DNA from 2 places in the Paragemmobacter aquarius genome. Region 1 is predicted to be linked to the other one. Evidence: riboswitches for the same ligand, from Rfam matches in the RefSeq annotation. Region 1 holds a riboswitch; the other holds the start of a gene.
The links. A riboswitch is a leader RNA that binds a small molecule or an ion and turns the genes downstream of it on or off. The one in region 1 is predicted to bind cobalamin.
Positions count from the first base shown of each region.

Region 2: it holds a riboswitch for cobalamin, as region 1 does, so the genes downstream of both, HYN69_RS05135 (DUF1636 family protein) here and bluB (5,6-dimethylbenzimidazole synthase) in region 1, are expected to answer to the same signal.

Region 1 is NZ_CP028920.1:178,092-181,494, forward strand. Features, by position in the region: partial or broken gene HYN69_RS20110 (threonine-phosphate decarboxylase) at 1-415, opposite strand, end outside; gene HYN69_RS20115 (propanediol utilization protein) at 430-1,236, opposite strand; gene bluB (5,6-dimethylbenzimidazole synthase) at 1,229-1,909, opposite strand; cobalamin riboswitch at 1,952-2,137, opposite strand; partial or broken gene HYN69_RS22015 (hypothetical protein) at 2,400-2,594, opposite strand; gene HYN69_RS20130 (ISKra4 family transposase) at 2,804-3,403, shown strand, end outside.
Region 2 is NZ_CP028918.1:1,057,950-1,061,352, reverse strand. Features, by position in the region: gene cobW (cobalamin biosynthesis protein CobW) at 1-790, opposite strand, end outside; gene HYN69_RS05135 (DUF1636 family protein) at 794-1,150, opposite strand; cobalamin riboswitch at 1,250-1,470, opposite strand; gene cobO (cob(I)yrinic acid a,c-diamide adenosyltransferase) at 1,518-2,168, shown strand; gene HYN69_RS05120 (cobyric acid synthase) at 2,555-3,403, shown strand, end outside.

The DNA of each region.
Region 1 (3,403 bases):
GCCCGTCGGGTTTATTGGGGTTCACCACCACGGCAAGGCTGGCACTGTGCAGGGCTTCTGGCGTGCTGACATTGGCAACATCCCAGCCTGCCTGTGACAGACACGCCGCGTGTTCGTTATAGGTCGGCCCCAGCACTGCCGCACGCCCGGCGGGCCGCAACAAGGGCATTAGTTGAATAGCCGCCTGCGCGCCCGCAAGCGCTATTCCGGCCGCTTGATCTGATGCTCCCCATGCGCGCGCCGCCTGCGCCACCAAACCCGCCTGACTTGCCCGAGTCGGCAGGCTGCGCCAACAGTCCGGGTCAAGCAGGGGCAATGGCCAAGGGCGGCGGTTGATACCCGTGCACAGGTCAATCCAGTCGCCCGTGCCGAAAACGGCCATCGCCTGATCCAGATTTCCGCCGTGATCGCGCATAGATGTGCTCCTTGTCATTCGCCCAAGGTGGCCAGATGATGAACACCTCGCAACCCAGCCTCACGCAATGCCGCCATACCATGGCGCGGCAGAGCGCCCGGGGCAAAGATCAGCGCCCGCGCCGCACCCGAATGCGACATCATCCACCCAAGCGCCCCCAGATCGTGTGCAAGCCGTTCGGTCGGGTCCTCCGACGGGCCGCGAAGGGCAACGCAGCGCGCCGCACTCTCGCTGGCAAGAGCGGCACGGGTGGCCAGCGGGGCCTCGGCCTGCCAACGCTCCAGAAGGTCCGATACGTCGGCATATGCCAGATCGCCCGCTTGCGTCGGCCGTGCTGGACCCCAAAACCCGGCCAGCAGGTGCGCGCGCGGCTGCGGCGACAATCGCGCCAGAACCCGCCCCTGACGCGAGGCCCACAAGAGCCGCGAAGGTTGGGCGAACATCAGCGGATCGCTGGCTCCTTCGGCGGCCACACAAGCCCGCGCCAGAGACAGCGGCGCAAGCGCCCGCCCAGCAAAGGCCGCGACCCCCAGCAGACCAGCGGTGGACATGCCAGTGCCCAGGCCAGGCGGATAAGGCACCCGCAGTAGGGTCCGCCCCGGTGGCAATCCACCAAGCGCCCGCGCAAACCGCGCCAGCAACGCCGGATCCATTGGGCCATGCGTCACCGACTGACACGCCAGCCCGACACCCGCACGCCAGCGCGCAATCACCCGCGGACCGGCAGGCGTCAGCGTGATCAGCGCCACTGGGCCAGCTGGCCCCAGCCGCCCCTGCATCCATTCGCCGAAATGGCAGGGCACCGAAATCGGTCTAGGCACGCCGCCCCCAGCGTTCGGCAAAAACAAGATCGGCCAGTGGAACCCGCTGGGCCCAGCCTTTCGCTTGCAACTCGGGCTCGGAATAAAGCGCATCGACATGGCCAAGGCACAGCCACGCCACCGCGCTGACATGATTGGGCAGATCCAACAGTTGCTGCATGTCGGCGGGGTCAAAGATGCTGACCCAACCGACGCCAATCCCTTCGGCCCTTGCCGCCAGCATCAGGTTCTGCACAGCGCATACAGTGGAATAGACATCCATCTGCGGTTGATGCGTGCGCCCCAACACCACTGGGCCACCCCGGCTGTGATCGCATGTGACACACAGGCTTATGGGTGCGGTCAGTATGCCCTCCAGTTTGAGCGACGAATAAAGCGCACGGCGGTCTTCGGGAAACATCGCCTGTGCCTCGGCATTGGCCTTGGCAAATGCCGTCTGCGCCCGAAGCTTTACTGCCTCTGACCGGATCACGATGAAATTCCAAGGCTGCGACAGCCCGACGGAGGGCGCATGATGCGCTGCTGTCAGCAGGCGCAACAGTGTGGCGTCGTTAATTGGGCGGTCGGTAAACTGACTGCGTACGTCGCGGCGGGTGTGAATCGCGCGATATACGGCAGCGCGCTCGGCCTCGGCAAACGGCCCGGCATCAGTCAAGAACGGTTCGGCGGTCATAGTCTTCCCCTGCACAGAAACGGGACCTGCGCCGGCCATCGCCCGCCCCGGTTTCGTCTGGCCGGTCTTCTGACTTGGCTTCATCCGGAACCACGCCTTCCCGAACCTTTCGGCCAGTGGCATTTGTGGTCCCGTCCACTTTACAGCGTTGGGCACGTCGCGGAGTTGCACCGCGTTCCCGATTATCCCCTCGCCAAGACGAAGGGCACCAGACAACAACTGGCTTAATCCCACTGAAACGCGCGCGCAACTGCACATCGGAGGGACGCCATCTCCAAGAACGCCATAGCTTGTGTGGCGGTAACTGACAAATCGGACTTGGGCGTTTCTCATGATTTTGTTGCGGTCCAAATGCTGCAACTTCGCCTTTTGGGTAGCTTGCCGTTAGCAAACAAGAAAGAACGCGTTTCAGAGGATCGAAATTTGTTTGCTCTGCAAAAACAAAAAGCCGTACTGCGACTTCGGTTCGCGGTTTCAATTGGGAGAGGTATCACCTCCGAATTTCTCCGGCCAAAACAGCACGGCCATGAACTGCAAGCGTCGCCGTGAACCTCGGACAACCCAACTGCCGGATGACGTCTACGATGCGTGCGTCGTAAGCAGCCTGCCCGATGAGGCGACAAAGGTCAGAGGCATGAAATTCCCGGTTGGAACTCGGCGCGGCGCGGATCTGGTCATGAAATTCCTGCATCTTGGGATCTTCTTTGGCCAACGGTTCTGGCTCAGATGAAGCTTTTGGAGCCGTGCTTGACGAACCGGTCCGCCAACGGCGCATGAACCCGAGTGTCGCGTAGCCCTTAAATGCGGTATGCGAAAGTCAACAAAATCAAAGGGGAGTGGGCAAAACTTGGGGGTGTCTGTGTATGTTGGTGGTTCATTGAGAAGGGAACTGCCATGGAAGTGCGGATTATTGTCGAGACGACCTTTGAGAACGGAACCACAAAGAGGCATCGTCTCGGCCGTTTGTCCCGCCCGTTTCGACGCACGCAGCCTGAGGGGTTCGGGTTGTTGCTCGAAGATGCGAAGACGATCCTGGGGCAATTGCAAAGTGCGATCCTGCACGACCAGATCGAGGAAATTTCCGAAGCCAGCCGGATCTGCCCGGACTGCGACGGGGTCCGGGCTATACATGATTATCGGTCGCGGGTGCTCGACACACTCTTCGGCAGGTTCGAGGTCAAAGCGCCGCGCATTCGGCGTTGCGCCTGCAATGCAAAATCCGATGTTGTCTTGGGCGGACCGCTTTCGCCTCTCGCTCACTTTTTCCCGGATCGATCGACCCCGGAACTGCGACGCCTTCAAGCCGAACTTGGAGCGCGTCATTCCTTTCGGGAAGCGGTGCGTATTCTGGAAACCTTTCTGCCTTGCGCGAAGCAGGTGAACACATCGGTGCGCAATCGACTGGGCAAAGTTGCCCGGGAAATCTGCGACAGCGAGCAGAATGAGCCGCTGGTTCCTTCAGCCGCCGAAGAGGCGCCTGCGCTGACGGTTTTC
Region 2 (3,403 bases), on a different replicon from region 1:
CCACTTCCGGCAGGTCGATCACGACCGAGTCAAAATCCTCATGCTCGTGGTCATCCGCCCCGTCATGATGGCTGGGCCGTGCCGCCAGATCATCCTCTGCCTTCGCATTCAGCCCGAGGATCACCCGCGGATCGATAACCCCGTCCGTCATGGCGATGATCGGCATCCGCCGCGGCGCTTCCGCCTCGATCACGGCGCGGGCCGCCGCAACCCCCGCCTCGCCCGCCAGATCGGCCTTGGACAACAGCACGATATCGGCACAGAAAATCTGGTCCTCGAACACCTCCGAAAGCGGCGTCTCGTGGTCGATGCTGTCATCCGCCTCGCGCTGCGCCTGAACCGCCGCTTCATCGGGTGCGAACCGCCCCGCCGCCACCGCCTCGGCATCCGCCAGCGTAATCACCCCGTCCACGGTGATCTTCGACCGGATCGCAGGCCAGTCGAACGCCTTCAACAGCGGCTTCGGCAAAGCCAGCCCCGAGGTCTCGATCAGAATATGGTCCGGCCGCACCGGCAAAGCCATCAGCGCCTCGATCGTCGGAATGAAATCATCCGCCACCGTGCAGCAGATGCAGCCATTCGCCAGCTCGACGATATTCTCGACCGGGCAATTGTCATCGGCGCAGGATTTCAGGATATCGCCATCCACCCCCACCGTGCCGAACTCGTTGACCAGAATGGCCAGACGCTTGCCTTGCGGGTTCATCATCAGATGCCGGATCAGCGTGGTCTTGCCCGCCCCCAGAAAGCCGGTGATCACGGTCACGGGGATTTTCGACAAATCGGTCATGGCTCAGCCCTCCAAAGGCGGAATACGCGCAAGGCTCTGCTTGCGAAAGATCACAGGACGCTCGCGCCAAGGCACGATCCCGTCCGAAGTCGCGGCATAGGCGGCAGCACCCGCCAGCACATCGGCAGCGTCGTCTTGCGTCAGGCGGCCATAGACATAAGACCACTTGCCAGCCCCCGACAAAGCCACCGAACAGCCCTGCGAACAGGCGCTCAGACATTCCACCGGCACGATCCGCACGCCCTCGGGCGCGTCCCCCGCCACCAGCGCGGCATGCAACAATGCCCCCGGCGCCACCGCGCCCTCGGGCACAGGCTCGCCCGCCTTGCAGGTGATACAGACATGCAACGTCGCAGCCATGACCCGTCCATCGCTTTGGGCGCATCGGGGCGACCTGACGAACCGGCACGCGACTACGCGCGACACGAATCGTCGGCTGCGGCACACCCCGTCCGCCCGGTTCCATCCATCGCGCTGGCAGGTCTCCCGGCTTGCGGATACAGGGTTTCCCCAACGCTCCACCCACCTTCCCGCCCCCTTTCGGGAACAGTGGCCACGGGCGGACCTCTCCGGTCACGGTCGCGGGGGCGGCTGCGCTTCGGTCTTGTCCCCTCACGGGTCGCAAAACCTGTCGCATTCCCTTTTCGCCTGCCGTAGGACAGGCACCAGCGCATCTCGCCCCCTCTTGGCAGATGCCCTGCCAGAGTCAAGGACAAGGACCGTCACCATGAGCGATGCCAACGACATCGACCCTGCAGCAGCCCCCGCTCCGGTCGACCCCGACGCCCGCCACGCCGTCAAGATGGCCAAGAAGAAAGCCGCCCGCGACAAGATCATGGCCACGAAGTCCGGCGAAAAGGGCCTGATCATCGTCCACACGGGTGCAGGCAAAGGCAAATCCTCCTCGGGCTTCGGCATGATCCTGCGCTGCATCGCCCATGAAATGCCATCGGCGGTCGTGCAATTCATCAAAGGCGCATGGGACACCGGCGAACGCCGCCTGATCGAAGGCCACTTCCAGCACCTGTGCCAGTTCCACGCCATGGGCGAAGGCTTCACCTGGGAAACCCAAGACCGCGCCCGCGACATCGAAATGGCCCGCAAAGGCTGGGATAAAGCCAAGGAACTGATCCTGAACCCCGAAATCCGCCTCGTCCTGCTGGACGAGATCAACATCGCCCTGCGCTACGACTACCTCGACGCGGGCGAAGTGGTGGGCTTCCTGCGCGACGAAAAGCCACCCCTCACCCATGTCGTCCTGACCGGCCGCAACGCGAAAGAGGAACTCATCGAAGCCGCAGACCTCGTGACCGAGATGACCCTGATCAAACACCCCTTCCGGTCGGGCATCAAAGCGCAAGCAGGCGTGGAGTTCTGACCGAAGCGAGCGGGGGACCAGCCCCCCGCACCCCCCCAAGCCAGCGGGGGCCAGCCCCCCGCACCAAGCCGAAACAGCGGGGGCCAGCCCCCCGCACCCCCGGGATATTTGTGCGAGTATGAAAGCAGCAAGACAGCCGGAATTAAGCCTTTGTTGAGATTCGCCTGCCAGATTGAACAAGCGGTACAGGGAGGGATCCCGATGACCGCCGAGTGTGAAAGCACCGCGCTTCCCCCGCGCAAGCGGCCCGAGGCGCGGTGCCGATCCGCTTTCATGCTCGCGGCAAATATCCTCGCCGAAGGCTCCCGCAGCTTCCGCCGCGCCCCCCCATCAGAACCCGCACCAGATTTTTCGCAGAAAAATCGTGCATGGCCAAAGGTGCCCCCATGCCCGCAATAATGATACAGGGCGCAGGCTCTAACGTCGGCAAATCGCTCCTCGTCGCGGGCCTCTGCCGTGCCGCGAAACTGCGCGGCCTCTCGGTCGCGCCCTTCAAGCCGCAGAACATGTCCAACAATGCCGCCGTGACGGTCGACGGCGGCGAAATCGGGCGCGCGCAAGCCCTGCAAGCCCGCGCCTGTGGCCTCGAGCCGCATACCGACATGAACCCCGTGCTGCTGAAACCCGAATCCGAGACGGGCAGCCAGGTGGTCGTCCAAGGCCGCCGCATCGCCACGGTAAAGGCCCGCGACTACGCCGCGCTCAAACCGCAACTCATGGCCCCCGTCCTCGACAGCTTCCACCGCCTGAAAGCCGCCCATGACCTGATCATCGTCGAAGGCGCAGGCAGTCCGGCCGAGGTGAACCTGCGCGCCGGAGACATCGCCAACATGGGCTTCGCCCGCGCCGCGGACACTCCGGTCATCCTTGTGGGCGACATCGACCGCGGCGGCGTCATCGCCCAGATCGTCGGCACCAAGGCCGTGCTCGACCCCGAAGATGCCGCCATGATCGCGGGTTTCCTCATCAACAAATTCCGCGGCGACGTAACGCTTTTCGACGATGGTTACCGGCTCATCGAAACCCTCACCGCATGGCGGGGCTTCGGCACCGTCCCCTTCTTTCCGCAAGCCTACCGCCTGCCCGCCGAAGATGCGCTCGACATCCCCGCCACCAGCGGCACCGGCGCCTTCCGCATCGCGGTCCCCGTCTTCTCGCGCATCGCCAATTTCGACGACCTCGACCCCCTCGCACAGGAACCGGGCGTCACCCTCGCCATGGTCCGCGCAGGCGAA